DNA from 4 places in the Clostridium taeniosporum genome. Region 3 is predicted to be linked to each of the others. Evidence: riboswitches for the same ligand, from Rfam matches in the RefSeq annotation. Region 3 holds a riboswitch; each other region holds the start of a gene.
The links. Region 3 has a riboswitch for S-adenosylmethionine ahead of metF (methylenetetrahydrofolate reductase [NAD(P)H]). Riboswitches for the same ligand answer to the same signal wherever they lie in the genome.
Positions count from the first base shown of each region.

Region 1: linked by a shared signal. The riboswitch ahead of metK (methionine adenosyltransferase) and the one ahead of metF (methylenetetrahydrofolate reductase [NAD(P)H]) in region 3 are both predicted to bind S-adenosylmethionine.
Region 2: linked by a shared signal. The riboswitch ahead of BGI42_RS00585 (methionine ABC transporter ATP-binding protein) and the one ahead of metF (methylenetetrahydrofolate reductase [NAD(P)H]) in region 3 are both predicted to bind S-adenosylmethionine.
Region 4: linked by a shared signal. The riboswitch ahead of BGI42_RS07475 (Na+/H+ antiporter NhaC family protein) and the one ahead of metF (methylenetetrahydrofolate reductase [NAD(P)H]) in region 3 are both predicted to bind S-adenosylmethionine.

Region 1 covers NZ_CP017253.2:467,792-470,001, forward strand. The annotation lists tRNA gene BGI42_RS02335 (tRNA-Tyr) at 1-8, shown strand, start outside; tRNA gene BGI42_RS02340 (tRNA-Val) at 15-90, shown strand; tRNA gene BGI42_RS02345 (tRNA-Thr) at 116-190, shown strand; tRNA gene BGI42_RS02350 (tRNA-Tyr) at 196-280, shown strand; SAM riboswitch class I at 464-570, shown strand; gene metK (methionine adenosyltransferase) at 877-2,052, shown strand.
Region 2 covers NZ_CP017253.2:137,375-139,584, reverse strand. The annotation lists gene BGI42_RS00590 (methionine ABC transporter permease) at 1-269, opposite strand, end outside; gene BGI42_RS00585 (methionine ABC transporter ATP-binding protein) at 269-1,234, opposite strand; SAM riboswitch class I at 1,429-1,537, opposite strand; gene BGI42_RS00580 (CapA family protein) at 1,703-2,210, opposite strand, start outside.
Region 3 covers NZ_CP017253.2:2,383,598-2,385,807, reverse strand. The annotation lists gene BGI42_RS10950 (MraY family glycosyltransferase) at 1-726, shown strand, start outside; SAM riboswitch class I at 807-908, shown strand; gene metF (methylenetetrahydrofolate reductase [NAD(P)H]) at 1,178-2,056, shown strand; gene BGI42_RS10940 (S-ribosylhomocysteine lyase) at 2,078-2,210, shown strand, end outside.
Region 4 covers NZ_CP017253.2:1,606,261-1,608,470, forward strand. The annotation lists gene BGI42_RS07470 (heme NO-binding domain-containing protein) at 1-129, shown strand, start outside; SAM riboswitch class I at 524-667, shown strand; gene BGI42_RS07475 (Na+/H+ antiporter NhaC family protein) at 917-2,210, shown strand, end outside.

The DNA.
Region 1 (2,210 bases), 1.3 Mb from region 3:
CTCCACCAATTAATGGGCGCATAGCTCAGCTGGGAGAGCATCTGCCTTACAAGCAGAGGGTCACAGGTTCGAGCCCTGTTGTGCCCACCATTAATTTAAAAAAATAAATATTTATGCTGGCATGGCTCAACGGTAGAGCAGCTGACTTGTAATCAGCAGGTTGTAGGTTCGATTCCTATTGCCAGCTCCAAATCTGGAGGAATTCCCGAGTGGCCAAAGGGGGCAGACTGTAAATCTGTTACGTTTCGTTTCGATGGTTCGAATCCATCTTCCTCCACCAAAAAAGAATAAACTTTAGTTTATTCTTTTTTTATTTACATTAGATTTTTAATTAATAGAAATTAGAATAATTATAATTAATTATCTTCTTCTAAATACAAATTAAAATATTTTAGTAATAAAAATTATTGTTGACTAAGTATATATGATATGCTAGAATACCTATGAAAATTAAATTAATATACTCTTATCGAGAGAGGTGGAGGGAAAGGGCCCTATGAAACCCGGCAACCTGTTTACACAAGGTGCCAATTCCTGTAGATTTATTAATCATAATCTACAAGATAAGAAAAGGATTATTGAATTAGTACTCTTCTTATCGAAGAGTTTTTTTGTTATTTAGGAATTCATATTTCTAAATAATATGTGGATAATTTAGATTATATTTTGTTTGAAGATTAAGAAATAAATCAAAAAAATAATCATATGTCGCATCATTAGTTTTGAATTGGATTTGGAAATGATGAATGACTAAAAAATCAATGATTAACAGTCGTTTGCGATTTTGTTATTTTTCAATAATTTTATATTATTTATAGTTTTGTGTATGAATTTAAGAAAATATTACGATAAAGAGTAGAATGAAGGGAGAAAGAAATGAGAAGATTATTTACATCAGAATCAGTTACAGAAGGGCATCCAGATAAAATGTGTGACCAAATTTCCGATGCTATTTTAGATTCTATCTTAGAAAAAGATCCAAATGCAAGAGTTGCTTGTGAAACATGTACTACTACAGGATTAGTTATGGTAATGGGAGAAATATCAACTAATTGTTATGTTGACATTCCAAAAGTTGTTAGAGAAACAGTTAGAGAAATAGGATATGATAGAGCTAAATATGGTTTTGACTGTGATACTTGTGCAGTTATGACTACAATAGATGAACAATCATCAGATATAGCTATGGGAGTTGATGAAGCTCTTGAATCTAGAAAAGGTGAAAAAGATGATGTAGAAGCAGTAGGTGCAGGGGACCAAGGTATGATGTTTGGTTTTGCTACTAATGAAACAGAAGCATATATGCCATTACCTATCCACATGGCTCATAAATTATCTAGAAGACTTACAGAGGTAAGAAAGAATGGTACTTTAGGTTATTTAAGACCAGATGGAAAAACACAAGTTACTGTTGAATATGAAAATAATAAACCAAAAAGAATAGATACGATAGTTATTTCAACTCAACATGGCGAAGAAGTGTCATTAGAAACAATAGAAAAAGATATAAAAGAACATGTAATAAATGCAGTAGTTCCAGCTGAATTATTAGATTCAGAAACTAGATATTTTATAAATCCAACTGGAAGATTCGTTGTAGGTGGACCACAAGGAGATTCAGGATTAACAGGAAGAAAAATAATAGTTGATACGTACGGTGGATATGGAAGACACGGTGGTGGAGCATTCTCTGGAAAAGATTCAACTAAGGTTGATAGATCAGCAGCTTATGCAGCAAGATGGGTAGCTAAAAACTTAGTTGCAGCAGGTGTTGCAGATAAATTAGAAATACAATTAGCTTATGCTATAGGAGTTGCAAAACCAGTTTCTATTGAAATTGATACTTTTGGAACAGGAAAAATGCCAGAAAATAAGGTTGTTGAAATTGTAGAAAAAGTATTTGATTTAAGACCAGGTGCTATAATAAGAGATTTAGATTTAAGAAAACCTATATTTAAGCAAACAGCTGCTTATGGTCATTTTGGAAGAACTGATCTTGATTTACCATGGGAAAGATTAAATAAAGTAGAAGAAATAAAAAAATACATCTAAAAGTTAATATAATTTTAGATAATTAATAAAAACTTATTTTGCTCCTAATATATTAGATAGCAGAATAAGTTTTTTGTTCTTTAGTTAAAACATATATAATATTATTTTTAAAATATTATGTCCATACTATAAATAATATATATTTAAATTTTTATAAA
Region 2 (2,210 bases), 1.0 Mb from region 3:
ACTATAGCAGCTAGTGTACCAGTAGATTTACCAACTAATAACTTGGTTAATGGCATAATTATTACCATTAATATCACAAATGGAAAACTTCTTAGTGTATTTACTATAAAATCTAAAATGGAATATATAAATTTATTTGGTTTTAAACCATCATCTGAAGTAATGGTAAGAATCATTGCTGGAATAAAACCTAATATAACTGAAAATATTGTAGAGGCTAAAACCATTATTAATGTTTGATTTAAAGCTATTATTATAATTTCTTGCATTATTTAATCACCTCCAACAAAATTTTCTTATTCTCTAAGTATTTAATTACTCTATCCTTATCACATTCATTTATATTTATAACTATTCCACCTAGAATCATATCTCTAAATTTTTCTAATTTTCCAGATACAATAGAAAAATCTATATTAAGTTCTCTTGCCATCTTTGTTATAACAGCATTCTCTGAAAAATTATTAGAAAAAAATATTTTTATGTTCGCTCCATTTTGAGGTAATATATTTTCATCATCTTCTCCAAGAAACTTCTTTAAAGATGATTTAGGTTTTAAAAATAATTCCTCACATTTACCTTGAGATTTTATATTTCCACCTTCAAGCAATGTAACTCTTTCACAGATTTCTTTTACTACTTCCATTTGATGAGTAACAATAACTATTGTTATACCCAGTTCCTGATTTATTTTTAAAAGTAATGATAGTATATCTTTGGTAGTCTTAGGATCTAATGCTGAAGTTGCTTCATCACATAATAATATTTTAGGCTCTAATGCTAATGCTCTTGCAATAGCTACTCTTTGCTTTTGACCTCCACTTAATTCAGATGGTTTAGAATTTATTTTTTCTTCTAAACCTACTAACTTAAGAAGTCCCATAACTTTAGACTTAATGTGGTTTTTATTATATTTCCATATTTCTAATGGAAAAGCTACATTATCAAAAACATTTTTTCTTTGTATAAGATTGAAGTTTTGAAAAATCATCCCCAAGTTTCTTCTAAAACTTCTTAAATCTTTGCCTTTTAAATTAGAGACATCATTCCCCATTACTTTTAAAAAACCGTTGTTGTATGATTCAAGACCATTAATACACCTAAGTAATGTAGATTTTCCTGCTCCACTATGTCCAATTATTCCATAAATCTCTCCTTCTTTTATGCTTATTGAAATATTGCTTAATACTCTTATTTCCTCAAAATTTTTTTCTAAATTACTAACTTCTATCATTAGATACCACCCCTTTACACATTTTATTGCTAAATTAAAATATATTTTTTATTTTTTGCCTATTGATGATTGTTTGCAAACTAAATTGTAAATTAAATTATGCATAAATTTTAACTTTGTTATAAATTTTATAAATAATAAATAAAGCGCCAGAGAATAAATCTCTAGCGCTTAATATACTAAATAAATTTACCCTCTCATCTATCAACTATATACGTTGCAGGATTTAGCACCATAAATGATAATTAATCATTTGGTTGCCGGGTTTCATAGGGCCAGTCCCTCCACCACTCTTGATAAGATATAACAAATATTAATTTTTAATTTATGTTTTAAATTATAATTTCATAATTTAAATTTGTCAATAATATTTTATATTAATTAAAAATATTATATATTTTCTTATATAAATTTAATGAATTTCAAATAACTAAAAATGTTTCATTGGCCTATTTAAATATTTTTCAATTAATCATCTATGATAAAAAATTCATCTATTATTTTATTATTTAATGTTGGTGAAAGTTCATTTAAAAGTTTTAATATTTCTTCTTTATTACTTTTTGCAATAGTTGGAACATAATCATTTTTATCATTTCTAGAAGATATCATAGTAGGAATAACTTTATATTCCATATTATTCAATTCATTGTTTTCTAAATTACATTTTATTTGTAAAATAAAAGTTCTTTTATCTTTAGGATTAAAATTTCCACCAAAACAAAAATTCCCCATAGAATAAGCAATTAGTTTTCCTTTATAATTTTCCATTGTTTGAATAACATGAGGATGAGATCCAATTACTGCATCAGCTCCACTATCTATTGTAAATCTAGCTAATTCTACTTGATTTCTCCCAGCTTCATATTCACTTTCAGATCCCCAATGAAAATAAGGTATGATAACTTTAACTCCTTGACTTCTTAATTCTTCTATATCATTACAAATTTTACTCTTTAATTCATCTGATATATTC
Region 3 (2,210 bases):
ATAGCAGCAACAGCAATACTATTAATAGGACTTATAGATGATTATTATAAAACAAGATTTAAAGAATTTGCTATACTTCCACGACTAATCATTCAGTTATTATCAGCTGTGCTTGTTTTTAAAGCAGGAATAGCATTTTTGGGATTTACTAATCCATTCACTGGGGAATTTATAGCGCTAAGTAAGACTATACAGTTTTTATTAACGATTACTTGGATATTTGGAGTTACAACTGTAATAAACTGGTCTGATGGTATGGATGGGTTGGCAGGGGGAATTTCTCTTATTTCATCCATAACTTTTTTTATTGCTGCAATAGTATTAAATCAGCAAGTATCAGCTGAAACATCCATAATACTTTTAGGATCTATAGTAGGATTTTTATTTTATAACAGATATCCTGCAAAAGTATTTATGGGAGATTCTGGTGCTAATTTTTTAGGATTCATGTTAAGTGTTATAGCATTAGATGGTGCATTTAAACAAGCTACTGTATTAAGTTTGTTTATTCCTATTTTAGCATTAGCTGTACCAATATTTGATAATTTATTTGTTATTTTTAAAAGATTTTCAGAAGGAAAACCTGTTTATCAAGCAGATAGAAGTCAGATACATTTTAGGCTTGAAGAAAAAGGGTTCACACCTAAACAAGTTGTAAATTACATAATGATAATAAGTTCTGTTTTTAGTTTAATATCTATTGTACTTTTATTGATTAAAACTTAACAATAAAAGTAAAAATAGAAAAAATTTATTTGAAATAAAACTTTACAAAGCAATTATATTACTATATAATTAGAAATAATTTCTTATCAAGAGTGGTGGAGGGACTGGCCCGATGAAACCCGGCAACCAATATAATTTATATATGGTGCTAAATCCTGCAGTAAGTGACTGATAGATAAGGGTAATTTTATTTAGTGTAGAAGTTTATTATGCCTAAAGGAAATATCCTTTAGGCATTTTTTTATTATTTGGGAAATTATATCATTGAAAGATCCGTGGATAACTTATAAAATACTGTATTTTAAAGATATTAGGAATATCCCTAAAGAATAAAAAATAATCATATGTAGCATCATTATTATTACTGAATTACGTTTGAAAAGGGTGCATGGCTAAAAAAATCGACTCTTTACAGTCGCTTAGCGATTTTTTATAAAAAGGGGGCAAAAAAATGAATATTAAAAATTTATTCAGAGATAAAAAGGCGGTTTTTTCATTTGAAATTTTTCCACCTAAAACAACATCATCCATACAAACTATTTATAACACATTAGAAGATTTGAAGGGATTAAGTCCAGATTATATAAGCGTTACCTATGGGGCAGGTGGAAGCGTTAAAAATAGTAAGACTATTGAATTATCTTCTTTAATAAAGAATAAATATGGAATTGAAGCAGTATCACATTTAACTTGTATTAATTTAGATAAGAAAGATGTAAAATATTATTTAAGAGAGTTTGAAAAAAACAATATAGAAAATATACTTGCATTAAGAGGAGATATTGATATAGGAAGCAAAATTATAGGAGAGTTAGATCATGCTAATGAATTAATTAAGTATATAAATGATAATGGGAATTTTAATATAGCAGCAGCCTGTTATCCAGAAGGTCATATAGAGCATAAAGGACTTTATAGAGAAATTGAAAGTATGAAAAGGAAAGAATATTCAGGAGCATCTTATTTTATATCTCAGTTGTTTTTTGATAACAATTTGTATTATAATTTTCAAGACGAGGTTCGTGCTGCTAATATAAATTTGCCAATTGAAGCTGGTATTATGCCTGTAACAAATAAAAAACAAATTGAAAGAATTTTATCTTTAAGTGGAGCATCGTTTCCTAATAAATTCAAAAAAATAATAGATAAATACGAGCATAATCCAGAAGCATTAAGAGATGCAGGAATTGCTTATGCAGTAGAACAAATTGTGGATTTAATTTCTACAGGTGTGGATGGAATTCATTTGTATATAATGAATAATCCATATATAGCTCAAAAAATAACTAAAAGTATAGAAAGTATTTTATTAACAGTAAACAAAATTTAATTTATTTAGGAGGATATAATAATGGAAAAAGTAGAAAGTTTTGAATTAGATCATAGAAAGGTTAAAGCACCATATATAAGAAGATGCTGCTTACTTGATGGAGAGCATGGAGATAAGGTTACAAAGTTTGATATAAGATTTCTTCAACCTAATA
Region 4 (2,210 bases), 780 kb from region 3:
TCTTCAGAAGAAGTAAGTGCTAATGTAATAAATTACACTAATGAAATTAAGAAACTTATAGATAATATACATGATTTTAAAGGAATTACTGAGACATTTAAGAATGATTTAGAAAAATATAAAATTTAATAAACATAGATTGATTAAAAATATTCTCCATTATAATAAGGAATTAGTTTTATTTTTTAAATTTAGTTATTATAATGGAGAATTTATTATTGTATAAATACCTTATTATAATAAACGTTAATGCAACATACCTTTAATTTCAAAATCACAAAATATACAAATAAAAACAAAAATTAAAATAACACAAAAAATGATGAATAAAAAAATTTTAAAGTTGATATAATTAATGTAAATATTAAAATTTTAAAATTGTTAGAAAAATACAATATTTTTTCATAAAAACACTTTAAATTTAATAATAATATATAAAATTATAAATTAAATAATAGTTTTATTAATATTTAGTATTGACATATAATCATTATATTGTTAAAATTATAATTGAAAAAAAGAATACTTATCAAGAGTGGTGGAGGGACTGGCCCTATGAAGCCCAGCAACCTACTTTTAAGGTTAATTAATGTGTAAATGCACAAAGTTTACTTTAAATGTGTGGTGCCAAATCCCGTTAGATAAGAAGTCTAATATAGTATGAGAATATTTAAAGCTTCACTATTGGGTGGAAGCTTTTATTTTTTTATTCTTTTATAATAAATTAAAATTTTGGATAACTTAAATAAATAATAGAAATTATAATTTAAACAAAAAAATTGTACAAGAATAAAAAATAATATATTCAGTTGATGGATTTATATATGTAGAAATTCTATATAAATCTAAATCTCCATCTATTGCCTAAGGATTTCTTTTATCAAAAGTTTCAAATGACAAAAGGAGGAAATAGTTTATGAAGAAAAAAGCAAGTATAAAATCTTTATTACCATTATTAGTATTTTTAATAGTATATGTAGGAGTATCAATACTCGCAGGTGATATGTATGCTGTATCTGTAATTATTCCATTTTCAGCAGCATCAGTAGTTGCTTTAGCTATGAATAGAGAAAAAAAATTAAATGAAAAATTGGAGATATTTTGTAAAGGGTCAGGACACAGCAATGTAATATTGATGATATTAATATTCATATTGGCAGGAGCATTTGCCCAAGTAGCTAAGGATATGGGAGCAGTAGATTCTACTGTAAATCTAGGTCTATCAATTTTACCAACTAATTTATTAACAGTAGGTTTATTTTTAATAGCATGTTTTATAGCACTTTCTGTTGGAACTTCAATGGGAACAATAGTCGCATTAGTACCAATTGCTGTTGGTATAGCAGATAAAACAGGCGTATTAGTTGCCTTATCGGTTGGTGCAGTAGTTAGTGGAGCTATGTTTGGAGATAACTTATCAATAATTTCTGATACTACTATAGCAGCAACAAGAACTCAAGGTTGTGAAATGAGAGATAAGTTTAAAATGAACTTTAAAATAGTGGTTCCTGCTGCAATATTAACAGCAATAATATTTGGAATATTAACAAGAAATGCTGCTACAGCAGGTGTAGAAGAATTACAGTATAGTTTAGCAAAAATAATTCCATATATTGTAGTAATAGCATCAGCGTTAATAGGATTAAATGTTGTGGTAGTTTTATTTGTAGGAATAATAATTGCTGCAGTTATTGGATTTATTTATGGTAGTTTTGATGTGGTTGGATTATGTAGTTCAATATCTACTGGAATATCAGGAATGAGTGAATTAATAATTATATCATTATTAATAGCAGGAACAATTGCTTTAATTAAAGAAAATGGTGGAATTGAGTATATATTAAATAAAGGATTAAAAAGATTTAAGAATAAAAGAAATGCAGAACTTGGAATAGCAACTTTAGTAAGTTTAGTTGATGTATGTACTGCTAACAATACTATAGCAATAGTAACAGTTGGTCCAATAGCTAAAAATATTTCTGATGAATTTGATTTAGAACCAAAAAGAGTTGCAGGAATAATGGATATGTTTTCTTGTGTATTCCAAGGAATAATTCCATATGGAGCTCAATTAATTTCAGCAGCTGGATTAGCAGCAATATCACCTTTTGCTATAATGCAATATTTATTTTACCCTTATTTAATGGGCATATGTGCTTTAATATCAATATTTATATATCATAGCAACAAGATGCAAAAATTAAGATCTA